One region of the Pueribacillus theae genome, then DNA from elsewhere that is predicted to be linked to it. Evidence: predicted binding sites of a transcription regulator. Region 1 holds the regulator's gene; each other region holds the start of a gene.

The links. The regulator LexA, encoded in region 1, represses DNA repair genes until DNA is damaged. The targets are predictions, from matches to a motif close to CGAACATATGTTCG.
Region 2: uvrB (excinuclease ABC subunit UvrB) is a predicted target of LexA. The motif match lies at 1,025-1,038, and genes of this name have one in related genera.
Region 3: DCC39_RS04360 (DNA polymerase IV) is a predicted target of LexA. The motif match lies at 1,091-1,104, and genes of this name have one in related genera.

What each region holds. Positions count from the first base shown of each region.
Region 1 covers NZ_QCZG01000002.1:163,589-165,867, reverse strand. The annotation lists gene DCC39_RS02260 (helix-turn-helix domain-containing protein) at 1-612, opposite strand, end outside; gene lexA (transcriptional repressor LexA) at 819-1,433, opposite strand; gene DCC39_RS02250 (DUF896 domain-containing protein) at 1,593-1,820, shown strand; gene tkt (transketolase) at 1,913-2,279, shown strand, end outside.
Region 2 covers NZ_QCZG01000007.1:61,982-64,260, reverse strand. The annotation lists gene DCC39_RS05145 (PDZ domain-containing protein) at 1-52, shown strand, start outside; gene DCC39_RS05140 (polysaccharide deacetylase family protein) at 130-864, shown strand; gene uvrB (excinuclease ABC subunit UvrB) at 1,111-2,279, shown strand, end outside.
Region 3 covers NZ_QCZG01000006.1:18,669-20,947, forward strand. The annotation lists gene DCC39_RS19060 (hypothetical protein) at 1-135, shown strand, start outside; gene DCC39_RS04350 (YolD-like family protein) at 389-736, opposite strand; gene DCC39_RS19005 (hypothetical protein) at 733-921, opposite strand; gene DCC39_RS04360 (DNA polymerase IV) at 1,173-2,279, shown strand, end outside.

The DNA of each region.
Region 1 (2,279 bases):
ATTTTCTGAAACAAGACTAAACATCGGAAAGTTAGAAGACCAGGTTATCCGTTTTATCATCCCTTCCTCATTGCCTGTTATGCTAACAGCAGCAATTTGCCCGTTATATTCAGGGTGATCTAATGAACGCATATAAATGATATCGCCATCGTCTATACCCGCCCTCGCCATTGAATCCCCTTTCATTTTAAGTGCATAATCAGGCTGTGTCCCGTCGGAAAAAGGGTAATAAATATATTTTTCGATATTGGCTGCATTTAACAGCTCAATATGAGGTTTAACCTCATAAAGAAGAGGGATAGGGGAGGGGGAAGATTGATTATTTTGTTTTTCTAAACTTGAACGGGTTGACTCGTTCGTTTCTCTAAGCGCCTCTAAATCGATAAGCCCGGCTTTATCCAAAAGATCATAAATATTAAGCTCATAGGCATCCGCAATTTTTTTTAAGGAATTTATTGAAGGGATGACTTTTTTTCCTGTTTTTCGATTAATGCCTAGCTCTAAATCTCTAATATAAGAATGGCCAAGCCCACTTTTGCTCGCAGCTTCTCTTAAGGACAAATTCTTTTCTTTCCTTACTGCTTCTAAAAACGTTCCTAGCACATTTTCCATCCTAGAATCACCTGCCAATCAATTAAATCAATTGTACACTATACAACACATTATATAAACAAAAACATTGAACGTAAAACAACACAAGGTAAGACAGAAATACAACACACGAAACGTTTGTGTATTGTATAAAATACATCCGATGAATATAAAAAGACCATCCAAATGTTGAACAGTCTTTTTATACATTGCTAAATTTTTGTGTGTTAAGCGAGAGAACGAAATACACCAATTACTTTGCCTAAAATCGTACAATTTTTTAATATAATTGGCTTCATGGCAGAGTTTTCCGGCTGGAGGCGGATAAAATTCTTTTCTTTGAAAAAACGCTTCACAGTAGCTTCATTTTCCTCTGTCATGGCAACAACAATATCACCGTTATCTGCTGTAGCCTGCTGTTTAACGATAACGTAATCCTTATCATAAATGCCCGCTTCGATCATGCTTTCCCCATCTACCACAAGTATAAACATCGGATCATGGCTGGAGAAATGCTTAGGCAAAGGAAAGAAATCCTCTACATTTTCGACAGCTGTAATTGGTTGGCCGGCTGTTACTTTTCCGATGATTGGAACATTAATGCTTTCAACCTTTGGCAATTTGTCTCTTCTGTCAATAATTTCAATTGCTCTAGGCTTTGTAGGATCGCGTCTAATTAAGCCTTTCTTCTCAAGCCTTGCCAAATGGCCGTGGACTGTTGAACTTGAGGCAAGCCCTACCGCTTCTCCAATTTCCCTAACTGATGGGGGATATCCTTTTGTATTTACTTCTTCTTTTATAAAATCTAAAATCGCTTGCTGCCTTGTAGATAATTTTAACATCATTGCACCTCGCTCATTATACTGTTATTTAAAATTATATCAGATAATGCCCTTCGCTACAAACATAAGTTCGAGTTGTATTCGTTATTAAGGAAAATCTTTTTTCCATATGTTAAAATAAAGCGGAGTTTTCCAAGATGTGAGGAGTTGAAAATAGAATTGAAATCGGAATTAAATCGCATAAATGAACTGGCAAAGAAAGCGAAAACAGAAGGTTTAACAGATAAAGAAAAAATTGAACAAAAGGAGCTTCGTGGACAGTACCTAAAGAGGTTTCGCAGCGCTTTTGAAAAACATCTTCACGGATTAACGGTTGTTGACGAGTTGGGAAACGACGTAACACCGGAAAAACTTAAAAAAAGCAAAAAACGTAGACATAAGCATTAATTGTTAAAAAGTTAGCTTGTATAAAGCGGATTTAATTACTATTATAAAGAGAGACTTCAAACAATGCGGGATAGAAGGAGTAGATAGATGAAATGGAAAATCAATTGGATGCGGCAGCAATAAATACAATCCGGACACTTTCTATCGATGCGATCGAACGTGCCAATTCCGGTCATCCGGGTTTGCCGATGGGGGCAGCGCCGATGGCCTATGCACTTTGGTCTAAAATAATGAATCACAATCCAGCAAATCCGGAATGGTTTAACAGAGATCGTTTTGTATTGTCTGCCGGACACGGCTCGATGCTTTTATACAGCCTGCTTCATTTGTTCGGATATGAAGTAACAATGGACGATTTAAAAAACTTCCGCCAGTGGGGAAGTAAAACACCGGGCCATCCGGAATACCGTTATACACCGGGAGTTGAAGCGACAACAGGGCCTCTAGGGCAAGGAATCG
Region 2 (2,279 bases), on a different contig from region 1:
GCATCATGAACTTGGATTGATTTTCGTAGATGAATCCAGGGAGTTTAATTAAAACATGTTAGAAATCATAATATATCCACGGTATTTAGGAACAATAAAGATACAACAGGAGATAAAGCGAGGATTATTATGAAAAAGGTTGCGATGTTGTTAGTATGTTTTTTGGTCTTAATTCTGCCATCACAAGTTTTTGCCGTGAGAAACGTACCGATCTTAGTTTATCATTCAATCGACGAGTTTAGTGGCCATGGCTCGAAGGAGTTATACGTAACCCCGGAGAATTTTGAGAAACAAATGAATTATTTGCGTGAGCATGGTTTTACATTATTAACTTTTGAGCAATGGTATGAAATTGATAAAGTAAACAAACCTATTTTCATCACCTTTGACGATGGATACAAAAACAATCTGAATGCATTTGCCATCTTTCAAAAACTAAAAAACGAAAGTTTTAAACCAGCAGGTACCATTTTTGTAATTTCAGACTTCATCGGCCGCTCCAATCGATTATCGAAATCGGATTTAAAAATGCTGGCTAATTCGGGCTTATTCTCAATCCAGTCTCATACGGCCACACATCCTGATTTGACGAAAATCAAAAATTACAAATATGAATTAAAAGAGTCCAGAGATCACATTCAACAAATAACGGAAAAGCCAGTTATTGCCCTTGCGTATCCGTACGGAGACTTCAATGAAAAGGTTATAGAAGAAACGAAAAAATACTATTTGTTTGGATTGACGACAACGCCTGAACTATTTTCCGAAAAGGGCACGAAAGACGAACGCTATCTTTTACCAAGAATTTATATTAAATATTCAACAACTCTTGACGAATTTTCGAAGATCGTTGAAGGAGGTTAACGCGGTTACTTTAAAGGTAATCGCTTTTTCTGTGTTTATTTCTTTTTTCGATTAAAGTTTCATGCCGGGCTATGTTGCCTTATTAGGATACAAATTCCATTCGTTATTGAAATAATTGTTTATGGATTACGTGAGGAGAGGGTTAGCCGGAAATTGATCCCGAATACCAGTTCGTTTTATTTGCTTTGGATCAGTGCTTTCGTGGTATAATTGCCTTACATTAAATGTTTTTGATGGGGGTTTACCGTGAACAATACATTTGAACTTGTATCAAAATACAAACCCGAGGGAGATCAGCCGAAAGCGATTGAAAAGCTTGTCGAAGGGGTCAATCAAGGCAAACGCTATCAAACGCTTCTTGGTGCGACAGGAACGGGCAAGACGTTCACAATGTCAAATGTCATACAAGAAGTGAATAAACCAACTTTAATCATCGCACACAACAAAACGCTTGCGGGCCAGCTGTACAGTGAGTTTAAAGAGTTTTTTCCGAATAATGCGGTTGAATACTTTGTCAGCTATTACGACTACTATCAGCCTGAAGCGTATGTGCCGCAATCGGATACGTATATCGAGAAGGACGCAAGCATCAATGATGAAATTGATAAGCTTCGCCACTCTGCGACAAGTTCACTATTTGAACGAAATGATGTGATTATTGTCGCAAGTGTGTCGTGTATTTACGGTTTAGGTTCACCGGAAGAATACCGAGAGCTCGTTCTTTCGATTCGAACCGGCATGGAAAAGGACCGCAATCAACTTCTACGTGAACTTGTTGACATCCAATATGCCAGAAATGATATAAATTTTACGCGCGGGACGTTTCGAGTTCGTGGCGATATTGTTGAAGTGTTCCCGGCTTCCCGGGATGAGCGCTGCATTCGAATTGAATTTTTCGGCGATGAGATTGATCGAATCACTGAAGTTGATGCACTGACAGGTGAAATTCTTGGCCAGCGTGATCATGTCGCCATCTTTCCGGCATCCCACTTCGTTACCCGTGAAGAAAAAATGAGAATCGCTATTGAACGGATTGAGGCAGAGCTGGAGGAACGCCTTCAAGTGTTGAAGGCGGAGAATAAGCTGCTTGAAGCACAGCGTTTGGAACAGCGGACACGCTACGATATCGAAATGATGAAAGAGATGGGTTTTTGTTCGGGAATTGAAAACTATTCCCGCCATTTGACATTGAGGGAAGCAGGAGCAACACCGTATACGCTTCTCGATTATTTTCCGAAAGATTGGCTTGTTATGATCGATGAGTCCCATGTCACGCTTCCGCAAATACGCGGCATGTATAACGGTGACCAGGCAAGGAAGCAAGTGCTTGTTGATCACGGGTTCAGGTTGCCGTCAGCACTTGATAACAGGCCGCTTCGATTTGAAGAATTTGAAGAAAAGGCGCCACAGTTAAT
Region 3 (2,279 bases), on a different contig from region 1:
CAACAAAATAAAATTCAGCCTGTAAACAGGAATCATCGTTCAGATGCGAATAATAAAAGTTTAATTGCGATTGGGATAGGGGTAATTGTTGTCCTTGTCGGCGTATTAATATTCATGGTTTCAATGTTGGTTTAAAACATCTGTAAGCGAACTTGTTCGAGCAAGTTGAAGCCTCGGAAATCAGGTGGAGTCCAGGCCCCGCCTGATTGAAAGTTCCCACCTATGCTTAAGTCTGGAGCCTGACCCCTAAAGATAACCACCTGATCCATATTTTCTTTCGTCTTTTTCCATATATTCTTTCTGTCTACCCAATCTGCCCCGAAACGCCCCTACGCAAAATTATCCCGTTTTACTTATTCTGCATAAGTGAAGAATCCCTTTTTAAACCTTATGAAAAAGCATCTATAATTCGTGCAAAATCAATCCATTCGCATTCCCCGTTATTTTCAAGCCTTAGCTTTTTAAGCTGTAAATCTACATTCACAATGATTCCGGTTTTATGTTGATCCTGATCTTCGCCAAAAACAGTTAAAGTAATTGGGGCACTGGCTTGGTAAGAATATTGAATGACAGCAGATATCTCATCCAACTGCTGTTCATCTAAATTGGGTTTTGGTTTTTTTAGGGACTCTTTACGGTGTTTTTGCAGCATCGTGACATGCTCAGGCAGCATCATTCTGCTACCTTCCCACATAAGGTTAAATCCAGGTGTGGTTTTCGAAGGTTTAAATGTCATGAGGCATTCACCTTCCTCATTCCTAAAATATTTTTAATTAAAAAAGAACGCACCTTCCGTTTCGCGTAGCAATATGCTATGATCCTTTCATTTTCTTCTGAAATGATGCGAATCCACCGTTGGCTTAACTCGCCATAGCGATCAATATAGATAATTTCAATGATTTCCCCTTGGCGAAAACCCAAGGCAATCCCTCCCTGTTGTGAAGCATTCTTACACATATTATATGCGAACATCAGTTCTTTAACACTGGTAATTAAAGTAAAAGCTGTTCCTTTTTTTGCTTGCCTCCCCATATGGTGCAAAAAGAACGCGTTATCGCTTTTTCTGTTTACAGCAATTTCCATTGAATATAAAACATATGTTTGCATATAATAGGTTTAAAAGGAACACATGTTCCTGATGTTTCCAATAAAGAGAGCAGGGTTTTATTATGATGGAAAATAGGCACATTTTTCTTGTTGATATGCAATCTTTCTATGCTTCAGTTGAAAAAATGGATAACCCATCCTTAAATGATAAGCCTGTTATCGTTTCCGGCGATCCGGAAAGGCGAAGCGGTGTCGTACTGGCAGCCTGCCCGCTTGCGAAAAAATATGGGGTGCAAAATGCTGAAAGACTGTGGGAAGCGCAGCAAAAATGCCCGCAGGCAACGATTGTCCGTCCGCGAATGCAGCGCTATCTTGATGTTTCATACGAAATTACCAAAATGCTGGAAACATTTACTGACCTTGTTGAGCCTTATTCAGTTGATGAGCAATTTCTTGACGTTACACGAAGCCAGCGCTTTTTCGGCGAGCCATTTGAAATTGCGGAAAAAATAAAAATTGCCATTGAACAGGGTGAAGAGACAAAGGGGATTAAAGCAAGGATTGGCATCGGGCCAAATAAGGTTCTCGCCAAGATGGCTTGTGATAATTTTGCGAAAAAAAATCCCAAAGGCATCTTTCGGTTGGATGAAACGAACCTAAAGAAAGACTTATGGCCGCTGCCTATTGGAAAAATGTTCGGTGTAGGCTCCCGAATGGAAAAACATTTGCAAAGAATGGGGATACGCCAAATTGGACATTTAGCCAACTTTCCATTACAAAAACTTAAGCGGCGATGGGGCATTAATGGCCAAGTGCTCTGGCTTACCGCGAATGGGATTGACTACTCCCCTGTCACATTGAAAACATATGAGCAACAAAAAGCCGTTGGCCACCATATGACATTGCCGCGCGATTACCGGAAGCTGGATGATATTAAAGTGGTTTTGCTTGAACTAAGTGAAGAGGTTGCACGCCGGGCCCGCACAAAAAATTATCGCGGCTCGACTGTTTCAATCAGCGTCAGAGGCGCCGATTTCGATTTTCCGACTAGACTGAACCGGCAGGTGAAACTTTTATCTCCTACAAATGACGGAATGACCATTTTCAAAGCGGCTTTCCAATTGTTTTGCCAGCATTGGGATCGGCTTCCGATCCGGAGTGCCGGGGTTGCGCTGTCACAGCTTCAGCCGGCGTCGGCTCTCCAGCTTGGATTATTTGATTTCGATGCTGTG